2 linked regions of the Cellvibrio sp. PSBB006 genome follow. The main gene of each other region encodes a partner of the protein of the gene in region 2 in a complex. Links are inferred from orthologs where the notes say so. Each region holds a gene or a part of one and is shown on either strand. Other genes may lie near its edges.

Evidence for each region.
Region 1: the proteins of CBR65_RS00270 (region 2) and sdhA are in contact, whole or in part, in a crystal structure (PDB 6C12), measured with the Escherichia coli proteins. The link is inferred for Cellvibrio sp. PSBB006 from one-to-one orthologs.

The regions. Positions count from the first base shown.
Region 1 is NZ_CP021382.1:1,532,845-1,537,472, forward strand. Bases 1-2,924 are described here. They hold sdhA (succinate dehydrogenase flavoprotein subunit), read right to left. Parts: upstream 2,387-2,924; coding sequence 614-2,386; downstream 1-613. Other genes in these bases: CBR65_RS06360 (succinate dehydrogenase iron-sulfur subunit), read right to left, coding at 1-597; sdhD (succinate dehydrogenase, hydrophobic membrane anchor protein), read right to left, coding at 2,391-2,759; sdhC (succinate dehydrogenase, cytochrome b556 subunit), read right to left, coding at 2,753-2,924. Outside these bases: more of sdhC, read right to left, coding at 2,925-3,127; CBR65_RS06385 (citrate synthase), read left to right, coding at 3,743-4,628. UniProt on the Escherichia coli protein: Two distinct, membrane-bound, FAD-containing enzymes are responsible for the catalysis of fumarate and succinate interconversion; the fumarate reductase is used in anaerobic growth, and the succinate dehydrogenase is used in aerobic growth.
Region 2 is NZ_CP021382.1:60,523-65,379, reverse strand. The notes cover bases 1,661-4,498. They hold CBR65_RS00270 (succinate dehydrogenase assembly factor 2), read right to left. Parts: upstream 3,287-4,498; coding sequence 3,035-3,286; downstream 1,661-3,034. Other genes in these bases: CBR65_RS00265 (GGDEF domain-containing protein), read right to left, coding at 3,356-4,498; CBR65_RS22645 (protein YgfX), read right to left, coding at 2,569-3,132; CBR65_RS00280 (hypothetical protein), read left to right, coding at 1,661-2,543. In the rest of the region: nadB (L-aspartate oxidase), read left to right, coding at 1-1,337; more of CBR65_RS00280, read left to right, coding at 1,476-1,660; more of CBR65_RS00265, read right to left, coding at 4,499-4,687. UniProt on the Escherichia coli protein: An FAD assembly protein, which accelerates covalent attachment of the cofactor into other proteins.

The DNA of each region.
Region 1 (4,628 bases), 1.5 Mb from region 2 along the record:
TACGCTGAAGGGATCGTCCAGATTAGACAAACGTTTTTCAGTGGCGAGGTCGCGGCTATCCGCCAGGAAACGATACGCCTGCAACAAACCGGCAGGTCCGATGAACTTGTCCGGATTCCACCAAAAAGATGGGCAACTGGTTGAACAACAGGCACAGAGTATACACTCATACAAGCCATCCAGCTTCTCACGATCTTCCGGAGATTGTAACCGTTCGATCGCTGGCGCTGGCGTGTCGTTCTGCAAATAAGGTTCAATTTTCTTGTACTGGTCGTAGAATTGGGTCATATCGACTACGAGGTCACGGATTACCGGTAAACCTGGCAGCGGGCGCAGCACCAATTTGTTGTTCTTGACACATTCGGATATAGGCTTGATACAAGCCAAACCATTCTTGCCGTTGATGTTCATGCCATCAGAACCACAAACACCTTCGCGGCATGAGCGACGGTAAGCCAGGCTTTCATCCTGGGCTTTTAATAATTCCAGCACATCCAGCACCATAAGATCTTTACCCTGAGTATCGATCTCATAGGTTTTCATGTACGGCTCTTTATCGGCGTCAGGATTGTAGCGGTAGACTTCAACTTTCAACATTTATCTGTCTCCCCGATTAATAAGTACGAACTTTAGGTTCAAACGCTTCCATAGTGCGCGGTGCAAAATTCACCGCACGCTTGGCGACACGTTTGTCAGCCGGGAAATAAATGGAATGGCATAACCAGTTCTGGTCATCGCGATCCTGGAAATCTTCTCGGGCGTGAGCACCGCGAGACTCCTTGCGCTCTTCCGCCGCAATGGCGGTCGCTTCGGCCACTTCCAACAGATTTTGCAACTCAAGTGCTTCGATACGGGCAGTATTGAACGCGCTGCTCTTATCGGTGATGCATACATTTTCAACACGCGGACGCAGCTCTGCCAACTGCTGAATACCCTTCTGCATGTATTCACCTTTACGGAATACACCGAAGTAATTCTGCATGATGGTTTGCAATTCCTTGCGCAGCACAGCAGCGCTTTCGCCGCTGGTTGAGGTGTTAATTTTGTTCAGGCGAGCCATGGAAGCTTCGATATCGGCCTGGGTGGCATCACGTTGCTCAATACCTTCACGCAATGCTTTTTCGATATACAAACCTGCCGCACGACCAAATACCACCAGATCCAGCAGCGAGTTTCCGCCGAGGCGATTGGCACCATGCACGGATACACACGCCACTTCTCCGCAAGCGTAGAGGCCATCGATGACAGCATCTTTACCATTTGCATCAACAGTCAACGCCTGGCCATTCACATTGGTTGGTACACCGCCCATCATATAATGGCACGTGGGTACAACCGGAATGGGAGCATAAACCGGGTCAACGTGCGCAAAGGTACGTGACAATTCACAGATACCGGGTAGCTTGCTCTCAAGCACTTCTTCACCCAGGTGATCGAGCTTAAGCAGCACGTGATCACCGTTCGGGCCGCAACCACGTCCTTCCAGGATTTCCTGAACCATGGAGCGAGCCACAACATCACGACCGGCAAGGTCTTTGGCATTGGGGGCATAACGCTCCATAAAGCGTTCGCCATCTTTATTGATCAGGTAGCCACCTTCACCGCGACACCCTTCCGTAACCAGAACACCCGCGCCGGCAATACCAGTCGGGTGGAACTGCCACATCTCGATATCCTGCACCGGGAAACCGGCACGCAACACCATACCAATACCATCGCCCGTGTTGATGTGAGCGTTGGTGGTAGAGGAATAAATACGGCCGGCACCGCCAGTCGCCAGGACGGTTGCCTTGGCTTTAACGTAGACTGTTTCGCCATCTTCGATGTTAATAGCAATCACACCGACAACGGCGCCGTCCTGATTCTTCACCAGGTCAACGGCGAACCATTCGTTCAAAAAGACCGTTTTATTCTTAAGGTTTCCCTGATAAAGGGTGTGCAGAAGCGCGTGACCGGTACGGTCTGCTGCCGCACAGGTACGGGCCGCCTGGCCGCCTTTGCCAAAATCCTTTGATTGACCGCCAAAGGGACGCTGATAAATGCGGCCATTTTCAGTACGGGAGAAAGGTAAACCCATGTGCTCCAATTCAAAGACCGCTTCCGGCCCGACAGAACACATATATTCGATAGCATCCTGGTCGCCGATGTAATCAGACCCCTTGATGGTGTCATACATGTGCCAGCGCCAGTCATCATTCGGGTCAGCACTCGCGATAGCGCAGGTAATCCCGCCTTGAGCAGATACAGTGTGCGAGCGGGTTGGAAATACTTTGGTAATTACCGCCGTTTTGTAACCGGATTGTGCCAATTGCAGTGCAGCACGCATGCCTGCGCCGCCGCCGCCAATCACAATACCGTCAAATGAAATTGTTCGCATGTTAGCCATCAGCCTAGAGCCCCCACAAAATTTCAACGCCCCAGACCAGGTAGGTCACAGCGGCAACACCCAATACTGTCTGCGCAATCAGACGCAACACAGTAGCCTTGGCTCCCAACAAACGGTTGGTGAGATAGTCCGTCAAGACAGACCAAAGTCCGATCCAGGCATGTGTAATAAATGAAATAAGAGCGAGCAGGCTGAAGATGCGCATCCATAGCTGATTATAGAGCGCGCTCCACTGAGCGAAATCCAGGCCAGGATTCATGGCAATATAAACGACGAGAAAGATTGTATAGGCTGTCAATATCACAGCGCCAACGCGCTGAATCAACCAATCATACAGACCACTACGACCAAAACTGGTTACTGCAGTTACCATATCCATACTCCGGCTATTACGATCAATACAATGGCCAACAGCACCACAAGCCTGGCACCCAATTGACCACCTTTTAAGGTCTCACCTACGCCGCCATCCATTGTCAGATGGCGCACACCAGCAACGGTGTGGTAAGCAAGCACAGAGAGCACACCCCAGAGTACGAACTTGTAAACCGGATCATTCAGAGACTCTTTCATCGCAGCAAAGCTTTCCTCCGAGGCCAGACTTGCGTCCAACAGCCAAAGTAATACGGCCATGCCGGCAAAAAGGAAAACACCAGAGATGCGATGAAGGATAGAAACGTAAGCGGTGATAGGAAGTTTGATAGTGGATATATCGAGATTGACAGGTCTTTTTTTGTTCACGGTTGATAGTCACCTTTTTGCCCATCGCGGGCAGGTTTTAAGAATGAGCGTTGGGCTCAACGCTTTACCTCAACCTATCGTCCAAATCGACCCTGTACCACGAGTTACTGATAGCAGATTTCAATAAAAACAGGAGAGTTAAAGGTTGTCACCAGCCGCATCCTGCAAGTCGCGCCGTATTATAGAGAGTGAACTTCAGAAACACAAACAAAAAGCCGACCCAAAATGGCAATCAAATCCACAGAAATTTATCGATTTCCTGTCGCTTTATTACCAATTACGCATCAAAAGAGAACATCGCCAAACAAACGCGCGCTATAAAAGTGCAGAAGCAACATAAGCAAGGATTTTCTTATCAGGATGATTGATAGAGACTATAAAAATTGACAGCGCTGCCAACAAAAAAAGCGAAGCAGGAACCGTGGCGCATCCATAGGGTAAATAACGGCAAAAGCTATCATCCAGCGTAGTAAGTCATCTATAATGCCGACCGCAAACGGACTCCCCACAATTTGACAAAGCTAAATCTATCCTTATAGTTGTGCCCCGTTTATCAACCTGTCTTGGCCTCCTGCCATGTACGTAAGCCTTTATTAGTAACTACAGGAGTCAGTAATGACTGACAAGAAAGCACACTTAACGGTTGACGGCTTGGATGCGGCAATTGAGTTGCCCATTTATAACAGCTCTACCGGTCCTGACGTTATCGACGTTACCAGCATTACCAAGAACGGCTTTTTTACCTTCGATCCGGGCTTTATGTCCACCGCCTCATGTGAATCCAAGATTACTTTCATTGATGGCGACAAAGGTATTCTGCTCCACCGTGGTTACCCCATTGATCAATTAGCTGACCATTCTGATTACCTCGAAACCTGTTACCTGCTACTAAACGGCGAACTCCCAAACGATACTCAAAAGCAAGAATTTACCAACGCCGTCAAAAACCAATCCGCTGTCGACCCTTCTGTAGCTGCCCTCATCAAAACCTTCAAACGCGATGCACACCCCATGGCAATTCTGTGCAGTGCAGTAGCTGCTCTCGCCGCTGTTTATAATGAAGGGCTTGATATCACTCGGGAAGAAGACCGTAAAGTTACAGCACACCGCTTAATCGGCCAAATGCCTACATTGGCTGCCATGGTTTACAAGCACAGCCAGGGCGAAGAATTTATCGCGCCGGACAGCGCACTTGGTTATGCAGAAAATTATTTAAATATGACCTTCGGCAAAGCAGGACAGGCATCCAAAGTAAGCCAAGTGTTGGCCAAAGCCATGGACCGCATTTTTATTCTTCATGCGGACCACGAGCAAAATGCATCAACATCAACAGTACGCCTCTCTGGCTCTTCCGGCACCAACCCGTTTGCCGCTATCGCCGCCGGGATTGCCACATTGTGGGGACCAGCCCATGGCGGCGCTAACGAAGCCGTATTAAAAATGTTGGAAGAAATCGGCAGCGTGGACAACATTGATAAATTCGTTGCCAAAGCAAAAGACA
Region 2 (4,857 bases):
TGATCGATCAGGGCGTCAGCTTTACCAAAGAAAGCGGCAAAGAGGATTACCACCTCACCCAGGAAGGCGGACACAGTCATCGCCGTATTATCCACAGCGCCGACGCCACCGGACAGGCCGTGCATAGCACCCTGTTGGAGCGCGCGCAGCAAAATAACCTGCACATCTTTGAACACCATGTCGCTATCAACCTGATTACCCAGGCCGATGCCGGTTCGCGCAAGCTGCGTTGCACCGGTGCTTATGCCTTGAGTCATGAAGACGATCATGTCCATGTGTTCCAGGCCAAGGTGGTGGTGTTAGCCACGGGCGGGGCCAGTAAGGTTTATCTCTACACCAGCAACCCGGACAGCGCCAGCGGTGACGGCATTGCTATGGCCTGGCGAGCTGGATGCCGCGTTGCCAATATGGAGTTCAATCAGTTTCACCCTACCTGTCTGTATCACCCCAAAGCCAAGACGTTTCTGATCACCGAAGCGCTGCGTGGCGAAGGAGCTTATCTGCGCCTGCCTAACGGCGAGCGGTTTATGCCGCGCTTTGATGAGCGGGCAGAGCTGGCGCCTCGGGATATCGTCGCCCGAGCGATTGACCATGAGATCAAACGTCTGGGTTGCGACTGCCTGTATCTGGATATCAGCCATAAATCACCGGAATTTATCAGCGAACATTTCCCCACCGTAAAAGCGCGCTGCCTCGAATTCGGTATCGATATCACCAAAGAACCGATTCCGGTGGTGCCCGCCGCGCATTACACCTGCGGCGGCGTGGTGGTCGATAAAAATGGCCAAACTGATTTGCAAAATCTTTATGCCATCGGCGAAACATCATTTACCGGCTTACACGGCGCTAATCGCATGGCGAGCAATTCGTTGTTGGAATGTATCGTCTATGCACAATCGGCCGCGGAACATATTCTTGCCAACTTACCTGATATTCATGAACCCGATCCGTCACCACAATGGGATGAATCGCGCGTAACCAACTCCGATGAAGATGTCGTTATCTCGCACAACTGGGATGAACTGCGCCGTTTTATGTGGGACTACGTCGGCATTGTTCGCACCCATAAACGGCTGGAGCGAGCCACCCATCGCATCAAACTATTGAAGAAAGAAATCGCCGAGTACTACAGCAATTACAAAGTCAGCAGTGATTTGATCGAATTGCGCAACCTGGCAACAGTGGCAGAACTGATTATTCGTTCCGCCATCGAACGCAAGGAAAGCCGCGGTTTACATTTTTCGCTCGATTATCCCAAAAAATCCTCGGTCGCACGCGACACTATTCTGGTGCCGACCAACTTTGCGGGGCAGGACATTGTAGTCAGCAAAGATTGATCATACCGGGCGGCGGATATTTTACCGCCGCCCATTTCGTTACAGATTCTCACAAGCAGGTACAATTTTTTACCACTCCTTTTCAGGCCGCGCTGCATACTCTGTGCAATGAAAATATCATTCAATGGAGTTGCCTGTATGCGTGCTACCCTCTTCGCTCGTTTGCTTGCCGTCGTATCCCTCAGCCTTTTTTTCCTGATCAGTTGTGGCAGCGATGACAAGCCACCCAAGGCAGATTTCGGTATTGCGCCCGATGGACTCAGCGGGCGGATTATCCTGCGGTTATATGAGCACGATGGACAAGTGTTTGCTGCAACAGATCGTGGCTTGTACAGCAAAAACAAAGGGAATGGTCGCTGGCTGGCAGCTGGATTGAGCAATCGCGAAGTGCTGGATATTGCGTTTCTGGATGACGAACATTACTTGGCTTCCACGTCACTTGTTGTTGATGAAATCGCACAATATCAATTAATGGAAACAACAGATGGCGGGGAAACCTGGAGTGAAATTATCCATGATTTCGGTGGTGAAGATGACCCCGAAGCCATTCATGGCCTGCACTATGACGATGACAATAATGCGCTCTATGCCACCGGTATAGAAGTTCTGGCACGTTCACTGGATGAAGGGCGTCACTGGGAAATTCTGAGCGGCGAGTGGCACGGCTTCGGTCAACGTAAAACCATCGTAAAGCGCAACCCGGCTACCAATGAAGTCTGGTACGGCGGCCAGAATGCATTGGAGCAATTAGTGCTGCGTGCTTATTCGCTGGACACCAATGAAGAACGCAGCTATTCCGACTTGTTGCCTAACCCCAGCGTTATTTATGGTATTCAATTTGATGCAACTAACGATCAGCGCATATTAGCCAGCGGTGAGGGCGGCGTATTGGAAAGTACCGACAAGGGTGAAACCTGGACCAATTTATTGGGCGATGTGGACTACCGCTTTTATTTTGACGTAGCAATCGATCCAGATGACCCACAGACACTTTATACCGCCGGCTGGGATAAAAATTGGGATACACCTCAACCACTGATTCTGGAGATCTCAGAAAATGGCGGCACCAGTTGGTCGAAATATCTTTACCCCAGTCAATCACTCTTTGGCGGTGTCAGGAGTTTGTTAGTCGTCAAGGAAAGAGAAAATACCGTCTTGTATCTGGGGCTTTACCGCGGCGGCATTATGAAGGTGACTTTTTTGTAAGCATAGTTTTTGTAAGCGTTGTTTTCTAACGGCGAGTCCGCAACCACACGCGCAAACGCCGATGTGCTTCTGACGAGGTGCTATCAGGCAGAATAACAAGGTGAATGCGCGTTTTATTATTTTTGTCACGACAAGGTAAAACCATTAACCAGGGCAACACTACCGCTTCATCTGACAGGACTATCTCCCGTTGAAATTTAGCGTCTGTGAGTAGCCAACCGCGCTCGGCTATATGCAACACCTGCGGCAAAGCTCGCCAGGCGGTGTAGCAGATTTGCCAGCTAATCAACAAGCCGGCCATACCCATCAACCACAAGATAAACCACCATGGCTGCTTGAATATGAGTGGGATAACAGCGAATGCCAGACTGATCGCTAACACGCCATGTACGATACATTGCGCGTACCATAAATGACGTGAAGGCCGTAGATGAACAGTCAGAATTTCTGCGCCGGAAGCTTCCGCCGGCCCGCTGTTCGAGAGGGGCGCTTCAGGTGTTTTTCTGAAGCCCGGTATTAGCGCGAACAATATCAACAATCCTTTGTAAATTTGGGTTCTGTGGGTTTTCGCGATTGATGAACCAGGCATACATATCCTGATCCTCGCATTCCAACAATTCCCAATAACGTTCTTTATCGTCTTGTGGCAGGTCGGGATATATATTTTCAAGAAATGGCAGGAGGATTAAATCCAGCTCCAGCATGCCGCGCCGACTTCCCCAAAACAAACGGTTTCTTTCCACGATTTACTACCTGCTGCACTGATAAAACGGTCGGGCAGTATAACGTAATTCAACACTGCCAGCAGCGTTTCACGCCCCCTGAGCCACAACTGTGCGATTGCGCCCCTGCGCTTTGGCCTGATATAGCGCCACATCCACACGCCTGAACAGATGATAAAAGGCATCCTCGCACTGGTGTGACCCGACGCCGATACTGACAGTCACCACCAATTGTGGGAACGCCTCAAATCGGGTGCAGGCAATCTTGCTGCGCAATTTCTCGGCCGTGTTATACGCGTCTTCAAGGCGAGTGTCGGGAAAGATCACCATGAACTCCTCACCGCCCCAACGCGCCGCACGGTCTGTCTGGCGGATGTTGTCCATAATCAGGGAAGAAATTGCGCGCAATACTTTGTCACCGCCATCGTGACCGAGTGTGTCATTAATATGTTTGAAGTGGTCTATATCAATGATCAACAAGGATACCAGACGCTCAGTGCCCGCCGCGAAATGGTCTTCAATATACTCCGTCACACCCTGGCGATTCAGCAAGCCGGTGAGATGATCCGTCATGGACAATTGTTTGTATTTATTGCTTTGCTGAGCCAGGACACTGTTTTGATTGGCCAGCTTCGCCAAACGCAAACGCTCCAACATGACACTCCGGCGCAAGGTTGCAAGCTTGATCGCACCGGCCGCAAAAATGACACATATCCAGAATATCAAAATACTGAAATACCAGCGCTCCGCTGAGATCCACAAGCCCACAAACTCCAGCCGATTTAATTTAAGGTCGTGCTGTCCTACCGGTGCGGGATAACTTAAATCAATCCCGAATGCGACAACATTGCGAAAATTGGGCTGGGAAAATTCTCGCGGTACCTGATAGGACGTAATCCACCATTCACCTACCGAGAATTCTTTTAATTGCAAGGTCAAGGGTTCATTCACAAATTGGCTGGGAATATAAACGTTATTAAATTTAGCGGTATCCATTCGGTTGATATCGGAAAAACCCGGCTCGTAATTGCGCATATAGAATCGCAGTCGCTGATCGTTCCCGCTGTAGTCAACATCAACATTGATCCTGTCGTAACCGGAAAGATCGATCCCTTCGCTGCCTTGGCCACCACCAATAATAATATGGAAACCGCAGGTGTAATCCTGCCCATCTGCTACCACCACGCAACGCCAGCGCAATTGTTCGGCATCTATCCAATACACCTGTGATTTACCACTGGGGGATTCACTCATATACAAATAAGCGGGAACCTCGGCAGCGGGCGCCAGGATTAAACTTTTGGTCGGAAAAAAACGGTGCGCGTACATCGCTAGTAAGGTCAGCAGGCAGCACAACAATAATTTGTAATAGCTGCTGCCGCGAATGTTGGCGTAATAGCGGTAGTTGGTGTTGCGCTTCATAACATCCCGTCAATGATGTATCCCAGGCGGACTTATAACGACCGCCTTGTTCAAGTTATCTGTCAGTATAGTCAGACAAACAATCACTGCTGAATAATTGAGAATGGGTCACTAACAGACTCCAGCACTTTTGCTCTTTGGTAGATAGCTCTATCATGGCGTGCATCATG